Regions from separate parts of the Vibrio sp. SCP2 genome, predicted to be linked through region 3. Evidence: predicted binding sites of a transcription regulator. Region 3 holds the regulator's gene; each other region holds the start of a gene.
The links. The regulator PurR, encoded in region 3, represses purine synthesis genes. The targets are predictions, from matches to a motif close to TNANGNAAACGTTTNCNTNA.
Positions count from the first base shown of each region.

Region 1: AC5O63_RS10615 (phosphoribosylaminoimidazolesuccinocarboxamide synthase) is a predicted target of PurR. The motif match lies at 1,990-2,009, and genes of this name have one in related genera.
Region 2: purE (5-(carboxyamino)imidazole ribonucleotide mutase) is a predicted target of PurR. The motif match lies at 2,284-2,303, and genes of this name have one in related genera.
Region 4: purL (phosphoribosylformylglycinamidine synthase) is a predicted target of PurR. The motif match lies at 3,189-3,208, and genes of this name have one in related genera.

Region 1 covers NZ_JCAFVV010000002.1:606,962-612,666, reverse strand. The annotation lists gene AC5O63_RS10630 (DMT family transporter) at 1-376, opposite strand, end outside; gene AC5O63_RS10625 (glycerophosphodiester phosphodiesterase family protein) at 527-1,228, shown strand; gene AC5O63_RS10620 (hypothetical protein) at 1,497-1,892, shown strand; gene AC5O63_RS10615 (phosphoribosylaminoimidazolesuccinocarboxamide synthase) at 2,106-3,209, shown strand; gene AC5O63_RS10610 (MBL fold metallo-hydrolase) at 3,605-4,432, shown strand; gene AC5O63_RS10605 (EF-hand domain-containing protein) at 4,698-5,228, opposite strand; gene AC5O63_RS10600 (LysR family transcriptional regulator) at 5,360-5,705, shown strand, end outside.
Region 2 covers NZ_JCAFVV010000013.1:72,781-78,485, forward strand. The annotation lists gene AC5O63_RS21070 (DNA topoisomerase family protein) at 1-543, shown strand, start outside; gene AC5O63_RS21075 (5-(carboxyamino)imidazole ribonucleotide synthase) at 590-1,723, opposite strand; gene purE (5-(carboxyamino)imidazole ribonucleotide mutase) at 1,727-2,212, opposite strand; gene tsaC (L-threonylcarbamoyladenylate synthase type 1 TsaC) at 2,407-2,964, shown strand; gene hemF (oxygen-dependent coproporphyrinogen oxidase) at 2,986-3,903, shown strand; gene aroE (shikimate dehydrogenase) at 3,979-4,812, shown strand; gene AC5O63_RS21100 (DUF1488 family protein) at 4,812-5,078, shown strand; gene AC5O63_RS21105 (gamma carbonic anhydrase family protein) at 5,071-5,619, opposite strand.
Region 3 covers NZ_JCAFVV010000003.1:406,834-412,538, forward strand. The annotation lists gene elyC (envelope biogenesis factor ElyC) at 1-597, shown strand, start outside; gene torR (two-component system response regulator TorR) at 697-1,410, opposite strand; gene torD (molecular chaperone TorD) at 1,648-2,295, shown strand; gene purR (HTH-type transcriptional repressor PurR) at 2,507-3,514, shown strand; cyclic di-GMP riboswitch class I at 3,659-3,745, shown strand; gene AC5O63_RS13000 (TfoX/Sxy family DNA transformation protein) at 3,879-4,469, shown strand; gene AC5O63_RS13005 (TVP38/TMEM64 family protein) at 4,620-5,312, shown strand; gene AC5O63_RS13010 (putative signal transducing protein) at 5,312-5,617, shown strand; gene AC5O63_RS13015 (alpha/beta fold hydrolase) at 5,614-5,705, opposite strand, start outside.
Region 4 covers NZ_JCAFVV010000008.1:127,777-133,481, forward strand. The annotation lists gene purL (phosphoribosylformylglycinamidine synthase) at 1-3,025, opposite strand, end outside; gene mltF (membrane-bound lytic murein transglycosylase MltF) at 3,341-4,873, shown strand; gene AC5O63_RS18600 (hypothetical protein) at 5,081-5,215, shown strand; gene tadA (tRNA adenosine(34) deaminase TadA) at 5,259-5,705, opposite strand, start outside.

The DNA.
Region 1 (5,705 bases), on a different contig from region 3:
TCGAAACCCAAAAGGCTCTTTTCGGTCTTTCTTTGTAAAGTACCCATGCAATGATTGGCACAATGATCATCGAAAGGCTGACAATAAATGCCCCTTCACCGAGCGTCTCACTGATAGAAATTGCATAAACCCAAGTCAGTAGCGCTAACGCCAGAATGCTACCTCCTCCTATGGCTTGAAGTAGCAATTGGGTTGTTAAGTCCCTAAAGCGCTTATAGCACAGTGGTAACAAGCAAATAGAAGCCACAACAAAGCGCAACCCAACAAAACCAAATGGGGGAAGACCTTGTATTGCTTCTTTGGAGAAGATCCAGCCTAAACCAGCGAGTGCAGTGGTGAAGAACAGAATCCAGGCAGCTTTACTTTCAGCGTTCAATTTACATCTCTCTAAGGTCTAACGACCTATCTATTTTATTATTAATATCCGACTGATAGTGTCAGATTTAGGCTGTAATGGCTATGAATTATCTATCCAAAATTTCAGCGAAGGAGTAATCTGTTCTCTTTCCATCATTGAGAAGAAAATATGATTATTGTTGGACATCGCGGAGTCGCCGGTCGCTACCCTGAAAATACAAAATCGAGTATAGAAGCGGCCATTAACCTCGGGCTCCATTGGGTTGAGGTAGACGTACAACCCACAAAGGACGACCAACTTGTTATCTGTCACGATCATACAATTAATCGATGCAGTGACGGTTCCGGTCGAATCGATAAACTGACTCTGAAGCAGCTAAAGCAGTATGACTTTGGCGCTTGGTTTAATACAGAGTTTGCTAATCAGCGCCTTCTCACACTAGAGGAACTTCTCACCTTAGCTAAAACACACAACTTAAAACTCAACCTTGAGATAAAAGTAGACCGCCATGATGCTCAAAAAGTGTGTGAGTTGCTCAAAGAGCAATTAGCCAAGAGTAATGTTGCTCCTTGCGATGTTGTGCTTTCAAGTTTCAGTCATGCAGTGATACGTCAACTTAGCCAATCGCTCCCGCAATATCGACTTGGTGTCTTGTGTAACCGTCTCGACAAGAAAACCAAAGCTCTCCTTAAAGAAGTCGATGCGTTTAGTTGCAACATCAACTACCGCTGGGCTAACAAGCAGCAGATTGAACAACTCAAGCGTGACGGATATCAGGTATGGAGCTACACCGTCAACAACCCGAACTCACTGAAACACCTCCCTAACCTAGACGCGATTTTTAGCGACTTCCCCGAGCGATTCTTATAGCGCTACTGACGATCTGACATACAGTGCTATCCAGTACTACTGTATAACACTGTATAAGCCATAGTGACCTGCATCACTATTTATGAATTATTTGTCAAATCTCTCTCACACCCAAAAACCTCATATTTATTATATATATCAACACCTTAAATAACACCTCAAACTCGCGCCGTTCTAATTCTGTTTAAATGCTGCACAAAAATGCTTGCCAACACAGCCAATAAAAACTACTGTATAACCATACAGCATGTACAAAGGAACAGTAATTATGATTCAGGCACATACTCAAACTCACACGTTCTCTAAATACAATGTTTTGGCTCAACCTACCGCGCCAATGAACATCGATAACGATACGTTAAGTCGCCTAGCTGGCCTTTCTGGCCAGAAACAATGGATCTTATTTACTGCTGAATGTCCTCGCCCTGACTATGAGCAGTTCGCTGCCTTCAATGTGAGCTGTAAGAAAATTATCCAGATGAAAGCTTCTCAAAAACAGTCTGAGTTTGAAATTGTTAAAAAAGCGATTGAATCAGGTAATGCCAGTGCTGTTGTTGCATCAAACAATATTCCTATGGTTGAGCAAAGCTTACTGCGCAACCATGCTATCCAATTCCAGTGTGAAGTCTTTTTCGTTGAGGGCAGAGTTAACCAGTATCACTAACAAGCTCAACAAATTCACTGTCTTTTTGCCCTACCTTGTGTGGGGCTTTTTCTTTTTTGCACCCTATTGAGCTGTTTTTCGCCATATAGAGAAAAAACAAAGCAAACGTTTGCTTTTTCTCTGGCAGCACAAAATAGTTCTGGTATTATGCGAAGCAAATAAATTATCTGCGTTGATAATTTCACCACCTTGCTAAAGTATAGGAATGTCAAAATGAGTCTCGCTGATCAAGTTCTTGCTGTTAACGATGATCTTCCAATTCGTACCGATAAACCCGTCCACAGCGGAAAAGTACGCTCTGTTTACTGGCTAACTGAAGAAGACAGCAAGCGTCTTATCCAAGAAAAAGGTTATGACGTTGCCCCTGATGCGCCTCTTGCTATCATGGTAATCAGTGATCGTATCTCAGCGTTTGACTGTATCTGGCATGCTGAAGGCGGCTTAAAAGGGGTTCCTGGAAAAGGCGCAGCGCTCAATGCGATTTCCAACCACTGGTTTAAGCTGTTCAAAGACAACGGCTTGGCTGACAGCCACATCCTTGATATTCCTCACCCTTTCGTTTGGATCGTTCAAAAAGCGAAACCAATTATGATCGAAGCGATTTGCCGCCAATACATTACTGGTTCAATGTGGCGCTCTTATGAGAAAGGCGAACGCGAGTTCTGCGGTATTGAGTTACCGGAAGGACTAGAAAAGGATAAAGCGCTACCAGAGTTGCTGATGACACCTTCAACAAAAGGTATTTTAAAAGGCATTCCGGGCGTGCCTGAAGCGGATGACGTCAACATTACTCGCCAAAACATCGTTGATAACTTCGCAGCATTCAACTTCTCTAAAGCAGACGACATTGCTCAATACGAAAAGCTGCTACGTGAAGGTTTTGTTGTAATTAGCAACGCTCTTGCAGAAATCGAGCAAATCTTTGTTGATACCAAATTTGAGTTTGGCTACGTCAATGATGCGGCAGGTAACGAAAAGCTTATCTACATGGATGAAGTAGGCACACCAGATTCATCACGCATTTGGGACGAGCGCGAATATGACGCAGGTAATATCGTAGAGAACTCGAAAGAAGGTTTCCGTCAGTTCTTGCTTAACCACTTCCCTGACCCAGACATTCTGCTTAACAAAGAGCGTATGGATGAGCGTGAAGCATTAGCGCGTGACAATGCACTACCACTAGAAGCCCTGATGGATATTTCTAAGACTTACCTCGGTATTGCTGAGAAAATCACAGGCTCTGAAATCCACCTGAGCGAAAATCCGAAGCAAGAGATCATCGATATCCTTAGCCGCGACTACGGCCTGATCGATTAAGCTCCCCCAACCGATTGCAAATGCCCTCGCTTTGAGGGCATTTTTGTTTTGATATGTTGTCGTTAATTGGATTTTCGGTTTAAAGCGAACTAGAAATCATAGAAAAGGTTGGATTGTTTATGCCTCAAAGTTTGTTTGGATAGCCCCAAAATTTCATAAGATTAATTTAGTCAACAGAGTCAATTCAACAACTCTCATTTCTAAAAAGAGTTGTATCCCCATCCGAATGCTGTAGTTCTATCGCTAGGCCATAACGTAAATAGGGTATCTTTCGCCTTGATTATGCAATAAATTGCAATCAAAATCGTAGCTCCCTTTTGGACTGGCTGAGCGCGCAAGAAGTGTATTGGTAAGTCAGAGCTCAAACTAAGCAGTAAATGTTTGCAGGTGATTTCATGAAAAAAATTTTATTAGGTGTCCTTTTCAGTGCATCGGTCTTTGCTTCCTCAAGCAAAAACGTTCCAACGATGAATGATAAGAACGGTTATGTAGAACCGTTTCAGATGTTTGATAATGTTTATTATGTTGGGGACAAATGGGTTTCATCATATGCAATTGATACAGATGACGGATTAGTGATAATTGATACACTTGATTTCCCTTATTCTAAGTGGATTCCTATCAATCTTGAGAAGCTAGGGTTAGAAGATGAGCCAATAACGCACATATTGGTAACGCATGGGCATTCTGACCATGTTGGGGGCGCTCAGTTACTTCAGAAGATGTACGGATCAAAAGTTTTGATGACAAAAAGTGCTCATGAGCTATCCATACAGCAGTCAAACAAAAGCAAAGGTGAGAATAAGTTCCTTCCACCAACCCTAGACATAGAGATAAAAAGTGATACCTCTATGGTTATTGGTGGTCATGGGTTTAAGTTCTATCTCACACCGGGTCATACCGAAGGTGATTTTTCCCTAGAATTTACAGTCAAAGATAAAGGCGCTGAACATCGTGCTTTTATCGTTGGTGGCCATAGCGTAAGTAGCAACGACCCTAAAATGATTAAACAGTTCTTGAGTAGTATGGAGAAAATTAGAAAGATTTCACTCCAGCCGCCTTTAGTAAGCGTTAACCTTTCAAACCATCCACATAAAAATTATCTATTTGAGAATAGAGAGAAGCTAGGTGCAAATGGGAACCCATTTATTAGTGAGACAAACTTCTTCATGTTCCTTAAGCAACAAGAAAACTTAGCTAAGAATAAAATAAAAGGGTTATAACAATTCTTCAGATAATGTGTAGCCTTCGCTCCTAAATTCCGAGATGACGCGACCTTACGACACCGTCATTCCTGAAACAATGCACCCACAAAAGTAAGTGTTTTCACCCTAGGAGGGCATTGTTGCCAGGAATCTACTTTAGGGGTGTGCAGGCTTATATTGGTAGATGCGTTCCCCGGACTGAGAAAAACGAAAGCCCCCTGACTATCAAGGGGCTCTTTGTATTTCATGTGCATGGAAAAACTAACACTTCGTCTAGCTAATACTATTTATCTTTACCGCCTTTATTTCCACCGCCATTGCCACCACCACGGTTACCACCGCCGCCACGATTACCGCCACCTTTGTTACTATTGCCGCTGTTTCCTCGGCTTTCGCTGCGGTTACTGTTTCCCTGACTTCGAGAACTCGATGAGCTACTTGTCACGTTGTTCGATTGTCGATTCGTTTTAAGCTCCCCTGTCCCATTACCCGGATTAGAGTACTTAGCATGTGCATTAAGCTCCTCTTGAGTGACAAAACCATCGCGATCTTTATCGAACGAAGCAAACGCACTGAGTCCGTCTCCTTCTTGCTCAGAGTCATCGCCTTCTTCCTCGTCACCGTCATCATCACCCTGACGGAACTGATTAAACTCTTCTTGCGATACCAATCTGTCACCATCGGTGTCAATGTCTTCGACACTTGGTGGCGTTTTGGTTCTGTTGCTGCCCGTCTCTTCACCCTCTTCTTCTTCCGCGTAAGCGTTAGAAAATGCCAGTGCTAACAAGACAGCAGTCAATAGCAATTTCTTCATAATCCACTCCTGATATATCTCTCAATTAAAGTCTAGCGGATATCGCGGTGATCGCTTATGTGAGTGACAGGCTATGAATTATTGCGGCGAAACGGTATAAGTAGCATTCCCAATTTAAGTCCCTTTGAATTATGGATTACCTAGCCCTTTCTCGAATCAGCCTTAAACACCTTACCGTGTTACATGTCCTTCTCAGCACTCATAGCGTGACCAGTGCCGCCAAAGTTTTATGCGTTACCCCATCGAGTGTGAGTAAGACTCTCAATCAACTGCGTGATCAACTTAAAGATGAGCTGTTTTACCGCGAGGGGGGCCAATTAATTCCAACACCATTTGCGCTTAGTATTGGTTCTGAAGTTCATAAAATATTGTCGAGCATGAATGGTATTTTGCACCAAGGTGCTTTCAAACCAGCGGAATTCGAGGGGACGATTTCTCTCTCTATGCGCGAAAGTACCTTTGAACTGTTCGCGTCAA
Region 2 (5,705 bases), on a different contig from region 3:
CATGCGCTAGAACACCAAGCTTGTCCTAAATGCCAAAGTGAACAGCGCGAAGGTGAACTTCACCTTCGCCACGGTAAACATGGTCCTTTCTTAGGTTGCGATCAGTACCCTGTGTGCGACTACATTAAACCCTTGCATCAGAACGACGGTCACATCGTTAAAGAGCTCGGTGTTGCTTGCCCTGAATGTGGTAACGAGCTGGTTCTTCGTCAGGGGCGCTATGGGATGTTTATTGGCTGTAGTCATTACCCGCAGTGCAATCACATCGAGTCTTTAGATCAACCTAAGCAAGAACTGCAGCAGCCGGAACACCATACTTGTCCAGAGTGCAATAAAGGCCAGTTAGTGGAGCGTAAAACTCGCTTTGGTAAGGTTTTCTATGCCTGTGACAACTATCCGAAATGTAAGTTTGCTGTCAATCAGCCGCCGATTTCAGGTCAGTGTGAGAAATGTGGTTTTCCACTGTTAGTTGAGAAGAAGCTCGCCAGTGGAGTCAAAAGGCAGTGTGCCGACCGAAAGTGTCATCACACACAATCTGAATAATAAAAAACGGCGCATCAAGCGCCGTTTTTGCTATCTATAAACTGAGTTATTGGGCGAAGTTTGCGGAAAACTCATGAACAGCAGGAAATGCTTGTTCATCTAACAGATCGGCAAGTGCACACAGTTTACGCTGCAGTTCACCGCTGTAATCACCACACACGTTAATATGACCCATTTTGCGGCCCGTACGCTTCTCTTTGCCATACCAATGAATGTGCACCCCATCCATCGCGAGTAATTCACTCGGTAAGGTATCTTCACCCAAGATATTAATCATTGAAGTTTCACGAATCAGTTTAGTGCTGCCTAGTGGTAAGCCGCATACCGCTCTTAAGTGATTTTCAAACTGACAAGTTTCTGCACCTTGTTGAGTCCAGTGTCCAGAGTTATGCACCCGTGGGGCAATCTCATTGACCAGCAAGGTGCCGTCGACATCGAAAAACTCAAGGGCTAATACACCAACGTAATCGAGCTTATTGGCGACAGCAGTAAACATCTGTTTTGCTTGTTGTTGCAGCTCAGTATCTGCGATGGCAGTAGACAGAGTCAGTACACCGTTGGTGTGAACATTTTCAGCCAATGGATAAACGGCAACGCTACCATCTTCGCTGCGTGCACCAACTAGGGAAACTTCACGGTTAAATGGCACGAACTCTTCAGCTACGATCGCTTGAGTTTCAGATGCAGCAATGCACTCGGCCATTTCCGTCCAAATGGTCTCGATTTGAGCTGGATCTTTTAAACGCCACTGACCTTTTCCATCGTATCCGCCAAGCGCACTTTTTAGCACCATAGGGATGCCAACGTGTGCAATGGCTTGGTCAAAGTCTTCACGTGTATTGATTACAAAGTACTTTGCATTGCGTACATCTGCGTCATCAAGCAACTGCTTCTCGATACGGCGATCGCCGCCTGCTTTTATCGCCTCAGTCGAAGGTAAGAACTTTCCACTTTGCTCGCAGATTGCCAGAATATCGTGAGGGATATGCTCAAACTCAGCGGTGATAACATCCGCTTGAGCGATGGCGTTTTCAAGTCCGTGGCCAATCACAGTCTGCGTGAGTGGATGAACGATATTTTTACTGCCAACGTCATATGCTGAGATATCAATATTAAGCGGCGCGCCAGCCAGTGACATCATGCGAGCTAATTGACCAGCACCTAGCACTAAAACATGCATGACTTAGTCCTCTGCAGGATTTGGGTTCGCTAAAACCGTTTCTGTCTGTTCAGCGCGGAAAGCTTCAACTTTCGCCATTACAGCTTCATCATGTGTACCAAGAATTTGCGCAGCGAGAATACCTGCATTTGCCGCACCCGCTTCGCCGATAGCCAAAGTACCAACAGCAATACCTTTTGGCATTTGCACGATGGAGTATAGAGAGTCTAGACCACTAAGTGCGCGAGACTGAACTGGAACACCTAGAACTGGCAGTGAAGTGAAGGCTGCTGCCATGCCTGGTAAGTGCGCAGCACCGCCAGCACCAGCAATGATTACTTTTAAACCACGCTCTTTAGCGCTGTTTGCATAGTCTGCAAGAAGTTGAGGGGTACGGTGTGCAGAAACCACTTTAGTTTCGTACTCAACCCCGAATCTATCGAGCATTTCTGCTGCTAGTTTCATGGTTGGCCAATCTGATTTAGAACCCATGATGATACCGACTTTCATCTCAAACTCCTTCAAAGCTGCATAGAATTGGTGAGCAAACATTTTGAGCGCATTATACGGAGATTTTATACTTAAGCAAACGTTTGCGTCGTGGTGAAATACTTAGCTTGGGAATTTATTAATAAATAGCTTTAGTCTCGGATTGAGATTGTTTGTAGACTTAAGCCTGTAGAGAATTACTAAGGTGTGACTAAGTGGAAAACTTTAATCAAGCACTGAACGCTTTGATGGATGGTGAAGTGATCGCTTATCCAACCGAAGGAGTCTTTGGCGTGGGTTGTGATCCCGATAATAGTGAAGCAGTGCGTAAGCTACTGGATCTTAAGCAGCGCCCGGTCGATAAAGGGCTCATTCTTATCGCGGCGAGTTACCAGCAGTTAATTCCGTATATCGATGAATCTCAGCTGACTCAAGAACAGCTAATCAGGGTCAAACAGAGTTGGCCAGGGCCGATCACTTGGATAATGCCATCGAGTGATCGCGTATCTCGGTGGGTATCTGGTCAACATCAATCGATAGCAGTGCGAGTGACGGATCATCCTTTGGTACAAAAGATGTGTAATGCATTCGGAAAGCCGTTAACCTCTACCAGCGCAAACTTGTCCGGTCAGCCACCATGTAAGACAAGTGAAGAAGTTTATTTGCAGTTTGGTTATGATCAGATTGCGGTACTTGAAGGCCAAACAGGTGGCAGAGAAAAGCCTAGCGAAATTCGTGATGCTCAATCACTACAAGTATTAAGACAGGGATAACCCTGCAGTAAAGGAAGTTGTATGTCAGCCATAGATAAACAAACGGTAAAGCAATTTTTAATGGATCTTCAGGATTCAATTTGTCAGCAGCTTGAAGAGGCAGATGGACAAGCGGTATTTGTTGAAGATGCATGGCATCGCGAGCCTGGAGAGAAGCTAGGTGGTGGTGGGCGTACTCGTGTGATGAAAGATGGTGCTGTGTTTGAGCAAGGTGGAGTGAACTTTTCTCATGTGCAAGGTAAAGAAATGCCAGCTTCTGCCACGGCGCATCGCCCTGAATTAGCGGGACGTCGTTTCGAAGCGATGGGTGTCTCCTTGGTTATGCATCCAAACAACCCATATGTACCTACGTCGCATGCCAACGTTCGTTTCTTTATTGCAGAAAAAGAGGGTGAGGAGCCGATTTGGTGGTTTGGAGGCGGTTTCGATCTAACACCTTTCTACCCATTTGAAGAAGATGCGCAGTATTGGCACAACACAGCGAAAGAAGTGTGCGCACCGTTTGGCGAAGGCGTTTACTCGGAGCATAAAGCATGGTGCGACAAATACTTCTACTTACCTCACCGAGATGAAACTCGTGGGGTTGGTGGCTTATTCTTTGATGATCTCAATCATTGGCAGTTTGATAAGTGTTTTGACTATATTAAAGCGGTTGGTGAGGGCTATTGCCAGGCATACCTACCGATTGTTGAACGTCGTAAAGAGACTGAGTACGGTGAGCGTGAACGCCAGTTCCAGTTGTATCGTCGTGGGCGCTACGTGGAGTTCAACTTAGTCTTTGACCGTGGCACATTGTTTGGCTTACAAAGCGGAGGCCGCACAGAGTCTATTCTTATGTCTATGCCGCCACTCGCTCGATGGGAATACGCTTACCAAGTGGAGCCAAACTCTCCAGAGGCTGAGCTGTATGATCATTACCTTAAACCGAGAGAGTGGTAATACTTTCCTCCTTATATAGATAGTGATAGGGTCAATGTTCCGCATTGGCCCTTTTTGTTTCTGATAGGTAAGGATATGACTCAGCAAATAGACAACTACGTTGTTTTTGGTAACCCAATCGCCCAAAGTAAATCACCATTTATTCATACGCTATTTGCTCGTCAAACTAATCAGTCTTTGACCTATACCACTCAGAGTCCGGCAACCGATGCTTTTGTCCAAGCTGCGAGTGAGTTTTTTGCCGAGGGTGGCAAAGGGTGCAATGTCACTGTGCCATTTAAAGAAGACGCTTTCCGTTTTGCGAATCGTGTCACCGAGCGCGCGCAGCTAGCAGGTGCAGTTAATACGCTAAAAAAACTTGATGATGGTGAGATTCTAGGCGACAACACTGATGGCGAAGGGCTTGTCCAAGACTTGTTGCAATATCAGGTTATGCTAAAAGGGGCTCGTATTCTGCTGATTGGGGCTGGTGGTGCAGCGCGAGGTGTGATTAAACCATTACTCGATCAGCAACCAGCTGAAATTGTGGTCACCAATCGTACCTATGCTAAAGCGCAGCAGTTGGTAGAAATGTTTCAGCCTTATGGAAAGATTTCTGCCCAGCCAATGGATGCTGTGTCCGAGAGCTTTGATTTGATTATTAACTCAACATCGTCGAGCTTAAGTGGTGAGCTACCCGCTATCTCTAGCGCTATTTTCTCACCTCAAAGCACGGTCTACGACATGATGTATGGTGCAGGGAAAACGACCTTCAATCAGTGGGCAACAGATAATGGCGCAATCAAGATATATGATGGTCTAGGCATGCTGGTAGGGCAGGCAGCAGAAAGCTTTATGTTGTGGCGTGGACTAAGGCCTGGTACAAAGCAGATTTTGCGTGAACTGAGAAAAAACCTAGAGGGCATGTAATGAACCAATCTATTCTTTTTCCTGATATCCAATCATGGGATGAAGATAAGCAAGCGGTGTTGTTTTCTGCGCAGCAAGCTGGGGCGCTGATTCAGTGCCTAGTCAGTAAAACGGAACTAGAGAAGTTGTCAGGTCAAACGGTTGAGAATGAGCAGCAAGCTCTCGAAGTATTTTCTCAATACCGTTTTGACCTTGAAGAGCTTGCTGAAGAGTTAATAGAAGATGAAGAATTTAATTCACAAGGTTGGATAGAAGTTGTTAGTTAATATCTTCTACTTGGTGTAGGTAGTCTTCTTTATTCTGCACATAGTTATCTGCCGATTTTTGTAAGAACGCGCGTTCCTTTTCATTGAGTGGACGTGCTTGCTTAACAGGGCTACCTACGTACAAATAACCGCTTTCCAGAATTTTACCTGGGGGAACTAAACTCCCAGCACCTATCATTACCTCTTCTTCTATTACCACACCATCTAAGACAATCGCCCCCATTCCAACTAGCACTCGATCTTTGATCGTGCAGCCGTGTAGCATTACTTTGTGTCCAACAGTGACATCATTACCAATGAGCAGCGGGTAGCCGTCAGGGTTTTCTTTATTCTTGTGGGTGACATGAAGCACACTGCCGTCTTGGATATTGGTGCGATGACCAATATGAATATGGTTTACATCACCTCGCGCTGCAACGAGCGGCCAGACACTGGAGTCGTCTCCAATACGAATATCGCCAACCAATACTGAGCTGCTATCTATATAGACTCTTTCACCTAATTGCGGAGCAATACCTTTGTAACTGCGTAGAGAACTCATTTTTTCTCCTTATATAGAGGGAATCTTGCCATGGTAGGGGTAGAAAAGTGGCAAAAATAGGTCGTTTTGAATAGAAAATACTCAAA
Region 3 (5,705 bases):
TCGGCCTTTTTTCCGGTCGACCAATCGATCGATTACGTTATGGTGCTCGGCAGTGGTCATGTCGTAGACGATAAGATCCCACCCACTTCTGAATTAAGCCGAACCGGTTTGATGCGCCTTGCCGAAGGTATTCGCATCATGCGTATTTACCCTGGGTCTAAATTGATTTTATCTGGCTATGCGGGCGGCTCTGAAGTGAGCAATGCCCGTATGATGGCGAAAGTGGCTCTCGCCCTTGGCGTCTCGAAATCTGACATTATTCTGTTAGAAACCGCCAAAGATACTTGGGAAGAAGCGAGACAAGCGGCAGCATTCGTTAATACCAAAAAGCTGGTTGTGGTGACTTCAGCAAGTCATATGGAGCGTGCTCTGAATGAATTCTACTCTGCAGGATTAAAGCCGTACCCTGCACCGACCAATTACCTTGCGCATGATAAAGTTACGCAAGCATGGGCTAAATACACGCCTAAAGCGGTGTACTTGGAGCAAACCGAGCGTTATTGGCACGAAACCTTAGGTCAAATTTGGCAAACGCTTAGGAATTGGGCGTCAGATTATGAAGAGCAAGCGCTGCAAGCCGCTGAAAGTAAAGTTTGATTTTTGATACCAATCAGAATAAGAAATCTAGATAGAAAAATACCGAGGCAAGCCTCGGTATTTTTATGTCTGTTAGCTTGGTGTTAGGGTCTATTGACCTTAGTCACCGGCAAACATATAGCCTTCGCCATGAACGGTAACAAAGATTTGTGGATTCTTTGGATCGAATTCCATTTTTGCTCGCATGCGACGAATCAAGACATCGATGGTGCGATCGTTTGGCGCATCAACACGGTGGCTGATCATGTTTAAGATACGTTCGCGGCTGAGAACCTGATTTGGATAAGAGGATAAAGCCACAAGCAGTTCATATTCTGCTTTAGTCAGCTTAACCGGCTCACCGTTACGACTCAGTGCACGGCGCTGAACGTCAAACGTCCACTCACCAAAGCGAACAACATTATCATCTTGCTTCGCTGCGCTGTCAGAGCCCGACGAGTTACGTGCAGCGGAAATTCGCCACAGTAAATTCTTGACTCGAACCAATAGCTCGCGTAATTCAAAAGGTTTAGTGACATAGTCATCGGCACCCATTTCGAGACCAACGATTTTGTCGATGCAGTCCGTGCGTCCTGTTACCAGGATAATTCCAATGTCTGATTGACTGCGAAGTTCGCGAGTTAGCATTAATCCATCTTCACCGGGTAGATTAATATCCAACATCACCAAATCAATCGCGTTGCTTTGTAGCATGTCTCGCATCTGCTCGCCGCTTTCTGCTTCGCTGACTTGGTAACCTTCATTCTGAAAGTAGCCAACGAGCTTACTGCGAGTCACTACGTCGTCTTCTACTACTAGTACGTGATAACTCATCTGCACCACTTAATTTGCATTGGGAATAGTTCTATCATTTATTCTATTCATAAATAGTAACATTTCTAGTATTTATCACTTTAAAAACGAGAAAGATGATTTTTTATTGATTCAAGACAAAACCGCCGCCTTTGTTAATAAATGCTCATAATTCATCTTTTATTGTCACGTAAGCCATTACCGCTATTCATTTTTATTAGTTACACTAATAGGTAGTTATTTTGGGAGTGATACCTAATGCAAGAAATCAAAGCATTCAACGAGAAACGTGCGGAAATCTATTGGTGGCTTTCAAGCCTTTACGCCAAAGAGTTAACTGAAGAGAACCTTGAGCAGTACCATTCAGCTCAAATCCGCTCTTTCCTTACTGGCCTTGGCGAGAATGCCGCTCTTAAACCGTCGATTGATCGTGTCATTGATGCACTTAATCGCTTAATCGATCGCGAAGATGCACAACTAGAGCTTGCTGCTGATTTTTGTGATCTATTTTTGAAGTCTGACCGCGACTCTGCACTACCTTACGCTTCAATGTACATTGGAGAGACTGGCCTGCTTAACGACAAACCAGCGAAAGAGATGGAAGCGTTAATGCTAGAGCATGGTGTTGCTGTCGATGAAGGCTTAAATGAACCTGCTGACCATATTGCCATTGAGCTGGATTTTCTCGGCAACCTCATCATTCGCTCTAATGAGCTTGAGCAAGAGCGTCATATTGAAGAAGCACTGATCGAGCAAGAGGGCTTCATTCGTCAGCACCTTCTAAGTTGGACCCCTAAGTTTTCAGCTAAGTGTCAAACACTCGATGAGTTCGGTTTTTACTCGGCGATCGCTTCTCTCACAGTGGCATTCTTAGAGTTAGATTGCACATACTTAATTGGTGAATAGAGTCTGACAATGTGAACTGACACAGGTCAGTTCGAAGAAATGTGTTTGCCCTAAGTCGGATTGCGGTCTAAAATCGTGACCGCAAACGATAAAAATGAACTATTCAAATACAAACCGCTAAATAAGAGCGGTTTTTGTGTTTCTGATACTTTCTGCCAACTTATTCTAAACTGAATATATTCTCGTGGCAGTCATCGACAGGACAAAATTTATGGCCACTATTAAAGACGTTGCTCGCCTTGCTGGTGTTTCAACAACCACTGTGTCTCACGTGATTAACAAAACACGCTTTGTTGCCGAAGCGACACAAGAAAAAGTGATGGAAGCGGTAACCGAGCTTAATTATGCACCGAGTGCAGTTGCTCGTAGTCTTAAGTGCAACACTACTCGTACAATCGGTATGTTAGTGACGCAATCGACGAACCTATTTTTCTCAGAAGTTATCGACGGCGTAGAAAGCTACTGTTACCGCCAAGGTTACACCTTGATTCTGTGTAATACAGGCGGCATCTATGAAAAACAACGCGACTACATTCGCATGCTGGCTGAAAAGCGCGTAGATGGCATCTTAGTGATGTGTTCAGACCTGACCGAAGAGCTGAGCGAAATGCTTGATCGCCACAAAGATATTCCAAAAGTAGTTATGGATTGGGGCCCAGAAAGTTCTCAAGCAGATAAGATCATCGATAACTCAGAAGAAGGCGGCTACTTAGCAACCAAATACCTAATTGAACGTGGTCACACTGACATCGCTTGTTTAAGTGGTCACTTCGAAAAAGCAGCATGTGTTGAGCGTATTAGTGGCTTTAAGCGTGCCATGGCCGAAGCGGAACTACCGGTAAATGAAGATTGGATTCTTGAAGGTAACTTCGAATGTGATACAGCGGTATTGGCGGCAGATAAAATTGTTGCAATGGATAAAAAGCCAACAGCCGTGTTCTGTTTTAATGACACCATGGCACTTGGTTTAATGAGCCGTCTACAACAGAAAGGCATTCAAATACCTCAAGATATCTCAGTAATCGGCTACGATAATATTGAACTGGCCGAGTACTTCTCTCCGCCACTTACAACGGTTCACCAACCCAAACGTCGTGTTGGTAAGAATGCCTTTGAAATTCTTCTTGAGCGAATTAAAGACAAAGAGCACGAAAAACGCGTGTTTGAGATGCACCCAGAGATTGTTGAGCGTAATACCGTTCGTAATCTAAATAAATAACCTTAAGTCAGACGCTTAGCTAGTAGCCGTACTATTGGCTAAGCGTATATCTCTCCTCTATTTATTGAACCAATGTCACATTTATCCTATACAAACGTGATGTTCTGCGCAGAATTTATTTATTCTTAAAGTGTTCGATTAATGCCACGAACAGGGCAAACCATTCCGAAAGGATGGGACGCAAAGCCTCCGGCCTTAAACAATTTATTGTCTGGTAGCGGGGTTGCCGATGGCGAATATGCAAACTGTCATACCGCTTTTACTTGCACTCGTATGACACCTTACTGACAATGTCTCTGCATAATTTTGCTAATCTCTCGGACCTGCATTGGTGGCGTATACTTATACACCGAGAAAACACAGCATGGATAAACCAATACTAAAAGACTCAATGCGTTTATTTGAGCAGCTAGGACATATCAAGTCTCGCTCAATGTTTGGTGGCTTTGGCATTTTTGCTGATGACACTATGTTCGCACTTGTCGTCAACGATAAGCTTCACGTACGCGCGGACGCGGCTCTCGCTAAACAGTTTAAATCTCAAGGGCTAGAACCTTACGTATACAAAAAACGCGGCTTTCCCGTAGTGACGAAGTATTTTGCGCTTTGTGATGACTGGGCAGCAGACGCAGGTAAAACGTTAAAGATTGCGACTGTCGCTTTAAAAGCAGCAAACCAAGAGAAGCAAACCCAATCGCAAGCGAAGCCGAACCGTTTGAAGGATCTGCCGAACTTAAGGTTAGCGACTGAGCGTATGCTCAAGAAAGCAGGTATAGACACGGTTGAAAACCTAGAAGAAGTGGGTGCCGTACACGCTTTTAAGGCTATACAGTCCACACACTCTGCCGATGTCAACATCGAACTTCTCTGGGCTTTAGAAGGCGCAATTAAAGGCACACACTGGTCGGTAATCCCACAAAGCCGACGTCAGGAGCTGTTAACGCAAGTCAGCTAATCCAATACAATATATGTAGAAGAAGTCAGCCTTAGTGCTGACTTTTTTTATTGCTTTTTATCTGCAGTTTGAAATTTGTCGCTTGCTTTCCCTGTCTTGTCTAGTAACACTAATATTTGATATCCATGAAATTAAATGGAGCTGCTCAACATGAATAAAAAGATCATCCTAGGAATTGTTTTCGTCGCTTTGATTGTTTTGCTTGGCGTTAATTTTGGCCAGTATCTCACGCTAGAAAACGCTAAAGCCCAACAAGCAGAGCTTGCAGCATTTATCGCTGACAACTTTACTATTGCAGCTGCTAGCTATTTTATCGCCTATGTTGCCATCACCGCTTTCTCTATTCCTGGCGCTGCGGTCGTGACTCTTTTGGGTGCTGCCCTTTTCGGTTTCTGGACGAGCTTACTGCTAGTTTCTTTCGCTAGCACCATAGGTGCAACACTCGCATTTTTGAGCAGCCGATACTTGTTGCGTGATTGGGTACAAAGCAAATTTGGTGAAAAGCTCAATGCCATCAACCAAGGCGTTGAAAAAGATGGCGCATTTTATCTGTTCTCACTGAGATTAATTCCAGTGTTCCCATTCTTCCTCATCAACTTGTTAATGGGTTTAACACCTATCGCGACGGCTCGATTCTATTTGGTGAGTCAACTCGGTATGTTGCCTGGAACAGCCGTTTACTTAAATGCCGGGACACAACTGGCTCAAATTGACAGCTTGTCGGGTATCGTCTCTCCAACCGTTTTAGCCTCTTTTGCACTTCTCGGCTTATTCCCGGTGATTGCTAAATGGGTCATGGCGAAAATTAAGAGCTCCCCTTCAACATCAAATGGAAATGCTTAATGAGGATATATTCTGCATCGACACCTACTGAAGCTCACATTGTTTGTGAGCTTCTTAAGTCTCAACAGATTGAGTGTGAAGTTCGTGGTGAAGGCGTGTTTGGGCTCCAAGGTGAAATACCTTTTGGCGAGAGCAGCGAACCTTATGTCTGGCTACTCGACCCAGATCAAGCCAAGCACGCCAATACGGTTATCGAGCAGTTTAACAATGCGGATGTTGGCAGTAATTGGCGTTGCAACCAATGTGGGGAAATGAACGAGCCTCAATTTGGCGCATGTTGGCAATGCGGACAAGCAGCACCTTAACCGATTTTAGGCGCTTCAATTTGCTGCTGAATAAATGAAATCGAATGGTGATTGAACTCTTCTGGGCGCTCAACGTTACATACATGGC
Region 4 (5,705 bases), on a different contig from region 3:
GCTCCTGGTCAGCACATGCCGGGTTATCACGTAGACCTTGCATCTTGTGCGTTGTCTCTGCCCAGATAGTACGTAGTTCAGTACGGTTACGCTCAAGAACTACTGCCTCACCGGAAGTAATCACTAGCTCGTCCGACGCTTCTACAGAGCCGATTACGTGTGAACATGCTTCAAGACCATTTGCTGCTAGCGTTGAAAGTACAGCGTCTAAATCTTCGTTCTTAACCTGAAGTACTGCGCCTAGTTCTTCGTTGAATAGTGCAGCTAGAGCGTCGTCGCCTAGGTCAGCGATATCAGCTTTAACACCACAGTGACCTGCGAATGCCATCTCAGCTAAAGTAACGAATAGACCGCCATCACCCTTATCGTGGTAAGCCACTACTTGATCGTTCGCAACTAGAGTTTGAACGCCTTCGTAGAAACCTTTTAGCTGCGCAGCGTTGTCTACGTCTGCTGGCTTATCACCAAGCTGCTTGTAAACCTGCGCTAGAGCTGTTGCACCTAGACGGTTTTGACCGTTACCTAGGTCGATAAGTACTAAGCTTGAAGCACCTTTGTCTGTACGAAGCTGAGGAGTGATTGTCTTACGAACATCTTCAACACGAGCAAACGCAGTGATGATTAGAGATAGCGGAGATGTTACTTCTTTCTGCTCGCCATTCTCTTCCCATTTGGTCTTCATCGACATTGAGTCTTTACCCACAGGGATCGTTAGACCAAGTGCTGGACATAGCTCTTCACCCACAGCTTTCACCGCTTCGTAAAGACCTGCATCTTCACCAGGGTGACCAGCTGGAGACATCCAGTTCGCAGACAGTTTAATGTGTTTGATATCACCGATGTTTGTCGCTGCGATGTTCGTGATTGCTTCACCAACCGCCAGACGAGCAGAAGCACCGAAGTCTAGTAGAGCCACTGGCGTACGCTCACCCATCGACATCGCTTCACCGTGGTAAGTGTCGTAGCTTGCTGCTGTTACTGCGCAGTTTGCTACTGGCACCTGCCATGGGCCAACCATTTGGTCACGCGCCACTAGACCTGTCACCGTGCGGTCACCGATCGTGATAAGGAATGTTTTCTCCGCAACCGTTGGTAGACGTAGCACACGCTCTGCCGCTTCGTTTAGCTCAATGCCGTCACGGTTAACTGCAGGGTTATTCGCTTTTAGCGTCTTCGCATCACGGTGCATCTTAGGCGTCTTACCTAGAAGCACATCCATTGGCATGTCGATTGGCGTGTTGTCGAAGTGAGAATCTTCAAGTTTCAGTTCACGCTCTTCCGTTGCCACACCTACTACAGCGTATGGTGCGCGCTCACGCTTACAGATCGCATCGAATACTTCCATGTTCTCTGGTGCAACCGCCATTACGTAACGTTCTTGAGATTCGTTACACCAGATCTCAAGTGGGCTCATACCCGGTTCGTCGTTTGGAACATCACGCAGTTGGAAGATACCGCCACGTTCGCCATCGTCTACAAGCTCTGGAAGTGCGTTAGAGATACCGCCCGCACCCACGTCGTGGATGAATGCGATTGGGTTCTCGTCGCCAAGCTGCCAACAACGGTCGATCACTTCCTGACAGCGGCGTTCCATCTCTGGGTTCTCACGCTGTACTGAAGCAAAATCTAAATCTTCTGCTGATTGACCAGACGCCATTGAAGATGCCGCGCCGCCACCAAGGCCGATATTCATTGCAGGACCACCAAGAACGATTAGGCTTGCACCGACTGGGATCTCTTTCTTCTGCACGTGCTCGTCACGGATGTTACCCATACCACCAGCAATCATGATTGGCTTGTGGTAACCACGAACTTCTTCACCAGCGTGAGAGTTCACTTTCTCTTCGTAAGTACGGAAGTAACCAAGTAGGTTTGGACGACCAAATTCGTTGTTGAACGCAGCGCCACCAAGTGGGCCTTCTAGCATGATATCCAGTGCGTTAACGATACGACCTGGCTTACCGAAGTCTGTTTCCCATGGCTGTTCAAAACCAGGAATGCGTAGGTTAGATGTCGTGAAACCAACTAGACCGGCTTTTGGCTTACCGCCAATACCTGTTGCACCTTCGTCGCGGATTTCACCACCAGAACCTGTAGATGCGCCCGGCCAAGGAGAGATAGCCGTTGGGTGGTTGTGCGTTTCCACCTTCATTAGGATGTGGGCTTTTTCTTGGTTGTAACCGTACTGGCGTGTTTCTGGGTTCGGGAAGAAACGGCCAACATCCGAACCTACCATTACCGCTGCGTTATCTTTGTAAGCAGACAGCACGTTTTCTGGTGTGGTTTCAAATGTGTTTTTGATCATCTTGAACAGAGACTTTTCTTGCTTAACGCCGTCGATAGTCCAGTCTGCGTTGAAGATCTTGTGACGACAGTGCTCCGAGTTCGCCTGTGCAAACATCATCAGCTCGATGTCTGTTGGGTTACGATCTAGCTTGTTGACGAACGCGTCGTAAAGGTATTCGATTTCGTCATCAGCAAGTGCAAGACCTAGGGTAACGTTTGCGTTTTCAAGCGCGGCGCGGCCGCCTTTAAGTAGGTCAACATCCGCCACTGGTGCTGGCTCTGCCACTTGGAAAAGTGCTTGTGCAGATTCAAAATCAGTGAAAACCACTTCCATCATGCGGTCGTGAAGAATTGCTTTAAGCTCGACTAATTGAAGCTCTGTCAGTTCAGCAGACGTTTCAATGTAATAAGCCGTACCACGCTCTAGACGAACCACTTTATCTAGACCACAGTTATTAGCAATGTCAGTCGATTTTGAAGACCAAGGCGAGATAGTGCCAGGACGAGGAGTAGCAAGCAGAAGAAGACCTTCTGGCTCGTGCTCTTCAATTGTTGGACCGTAAGTCAGTAGTTTTTCTAGTTTCTCAACTTCAGACGCATCTAAGTCTGTCGTTAGATCAGCAAAGTGTGCAAACTCAGCGTAAATACCTGTTACAGGTAGGCCTAGTTCACGACAAAGCTCTAGAAGCTTGTTAACACGAAATTCAGATAGAGCTGGGGAGCCACGAAAAATTCTCATGCGCTTAGGTCTCTCATGCAATTGATTAAGGTGATATTGGAATAAATTCAGTGGGTTACTGTATTTTCTTCGAAGCTATTCCCGAAGGTTTTTCAAACCTATGCCGATTCCACCTCTTTGATGCGAGCGCATTATATAGCAATTGTTTTTGTGATGTAACACCAAAAGCAACCGTTTGCGTCATTTTTTTTGTCAATTTTGAAATACAGCAAGATTAAGAATTTAAGAACTCTTATCTCGCCTAGTCACTGATTGGCTTGCCTTGTTATGACACTTTGATATAAATGCCGTACTGGATGTATGAGATCGTTGTTAATGAAGAAGTATTATATAAGTCACTTTAAGTCACTGAGCCTAATTATGTTTGCCGCTTTGCTGCTTTCTGGCTGTCAAATAGAGTCTGAACCTAAAAGTGAACTCGACTTAATTAAAGAGCGTGGCGTGCTGCGCGTGGGCACACTCAATAATCAACTATCGTATTACATTGGCCCAGATGGCCCTGCGGGTCTCGATTATGAATTGGCGCGGGAGTTTGCCAATGAATTGGGCGTTCAGCTTGAAATGAAGCCTGCTTATCGTATTTCTAGCCTTTACCCTGCTCTAGAAAAAGGAGAGATCGACATCATTGCCGCGGGGCTGAGTCAATCTCCAGAAAGGCTCAAAAACTTTCGTCCAGGCCCTGCTTACTATTACGTAAGCCAACAAGTGGTCTACAAAAAAGGCAATTGGCGTCCAAGAAACTTAAAGCAGTTGCTTGCAAAGCAGGCTGAATTGATTGAGAAAAATGAAGGAAAAGACGTTTTGAGTATTGTTGGAGATTCTCACTTCAATAAGACTCTGACCGACATTCAGGCTCAGCACCCAGAATTTTCTTACCATATCGACCCCAATGCTGACGTTAACGATCTGCTTAAAGCCGTCTCTCAAGGGGAACTTAGATTCACTGTCGCAGATTCGGTCGAGGTTTCATTATCACAACGTATCTACCCTGATATTGCTTTAGCATTCGAACTGACTGAAGACCAACCTATCTCATGGTTCTTGCGCCCTTCTCAGGATGAAAGCTTATATGGCTTATTGATTGAGTTTTTCGGTGCGGTTAATCAATCGGGACATCTTGCTTCTTTAGAAGAGAAATACATTGGCCACATTGGCAGCTTTGATTATGTCGATACTCGCGCCTTCATTCGTGCACTCGATTCCAAACTGCCTAAATGGTCGCCTTTATTTAAGAAGTATTCAGATGAATTTGACTGGCGCTTAGTCGCAGCATTGGCTTACCAAGAGTCTCACTGGAACCCGGTGGCAAAATCTCCGACTGGTGTACGCGGTATGATGATGCTGACCTTACCAACGGCAAAAAGTGTTGGAGTGACTAACCGTCTCGATCCTGAGCAATCAGTGCGCGGCGGTGTAGAGTACCTGCGTAGAATGGTCGATCGCATTCCTGATTCGATTGAAGAGCACGAAAAGATCTGGTTTGCGCTGGCTTCATATAACGTGGGTTATGGACATATGATGGATGCAAGACGCCTGACTAAACGTCAGGGCGGGAACCCAGATGCGTGGTCCGATGTAAAAGACCGTCTGCCACTGCTGCGTCAAAAGAAATACTACAGCCAAACTCGTTATGGTTTTGCCCGCGGTGATGAAGCGCGTAATTACGTAGAAAATATCCGTCGCTATTACCAAAGCATCATTGGTCATGTTGAGCAGCAGACGCCCTCTAGCGACGACGTAAGCATAGACGACCTTACTGTAATTCAAGTGCCTGAAACTGCAATCTCAGACGCCATGTCTATCTCAGCGGCAGAGCCTGTTTCTGCAAGTGAAAGCAGCAACGAATAGTCACTGTTAAGAGCGCAATGTTGTTTAAAGATTGCGCTCTTGAATTCCCTCTACCTCGCCCACATATAATATCGTGTCGAAGATCACTTGCGAACTTTCTTAAAATCGTAACAATGAGCAGGTATAAGACGTTAACCGTCTGAATATCAGTTACCTTCGATACCGTTCGTGATTGATTTTATTTTAACCACAATAGGAGGTTGTTTTATGCTTAGACGTAAAATGCAGTCAAAACGCCTTAATAAAACCGTTGCCGCAAACCGCCGCAAGCGTATGCTGAGCAACAACAAGAAAAAGGTGATTGCACGTCACCGCGCATTTATGCAGTTAATCGCTGTATAAACCCAGAGAGCAAACATCTTAGCCAAGATGTTTGCTTGAAAACCTACTGCCCCTTCTGCTGCAACTTTCTCGCTTTTTTACGCTGCGCTTTTTGTTCTTTACGACGACGTCTAAAAAATGTCTGTAACTGAATACGGCACTCATCTTCTAGTAAGCCATATTCAACATCCGCATAGTGATAAGCCGCTTGGTGCTCAAATAGATTTAACACACTTCCTGCTGCCCCTGCTTTGAGATCGCGCGCCCCAAATACGATTCGTTTAACTCGACTGTGTAGAAGTGCACCTGCGCACATCGGGCATGGTTCTAAAGTGACGTAAAGCGTCGTGTCCAACAAACGGTAGTTCTGCAAGGCTTGCCCCGCTTTACGTAGAGTCTGCATTTCAGCGTGAGCCGTCGCATCATGCTCACCGATGGATTGATTCCACCCCTCCGCAATCACTTCGCCCTCTTTTACCAATACAGCGCCAACAGGCACTTCACCTTCAGC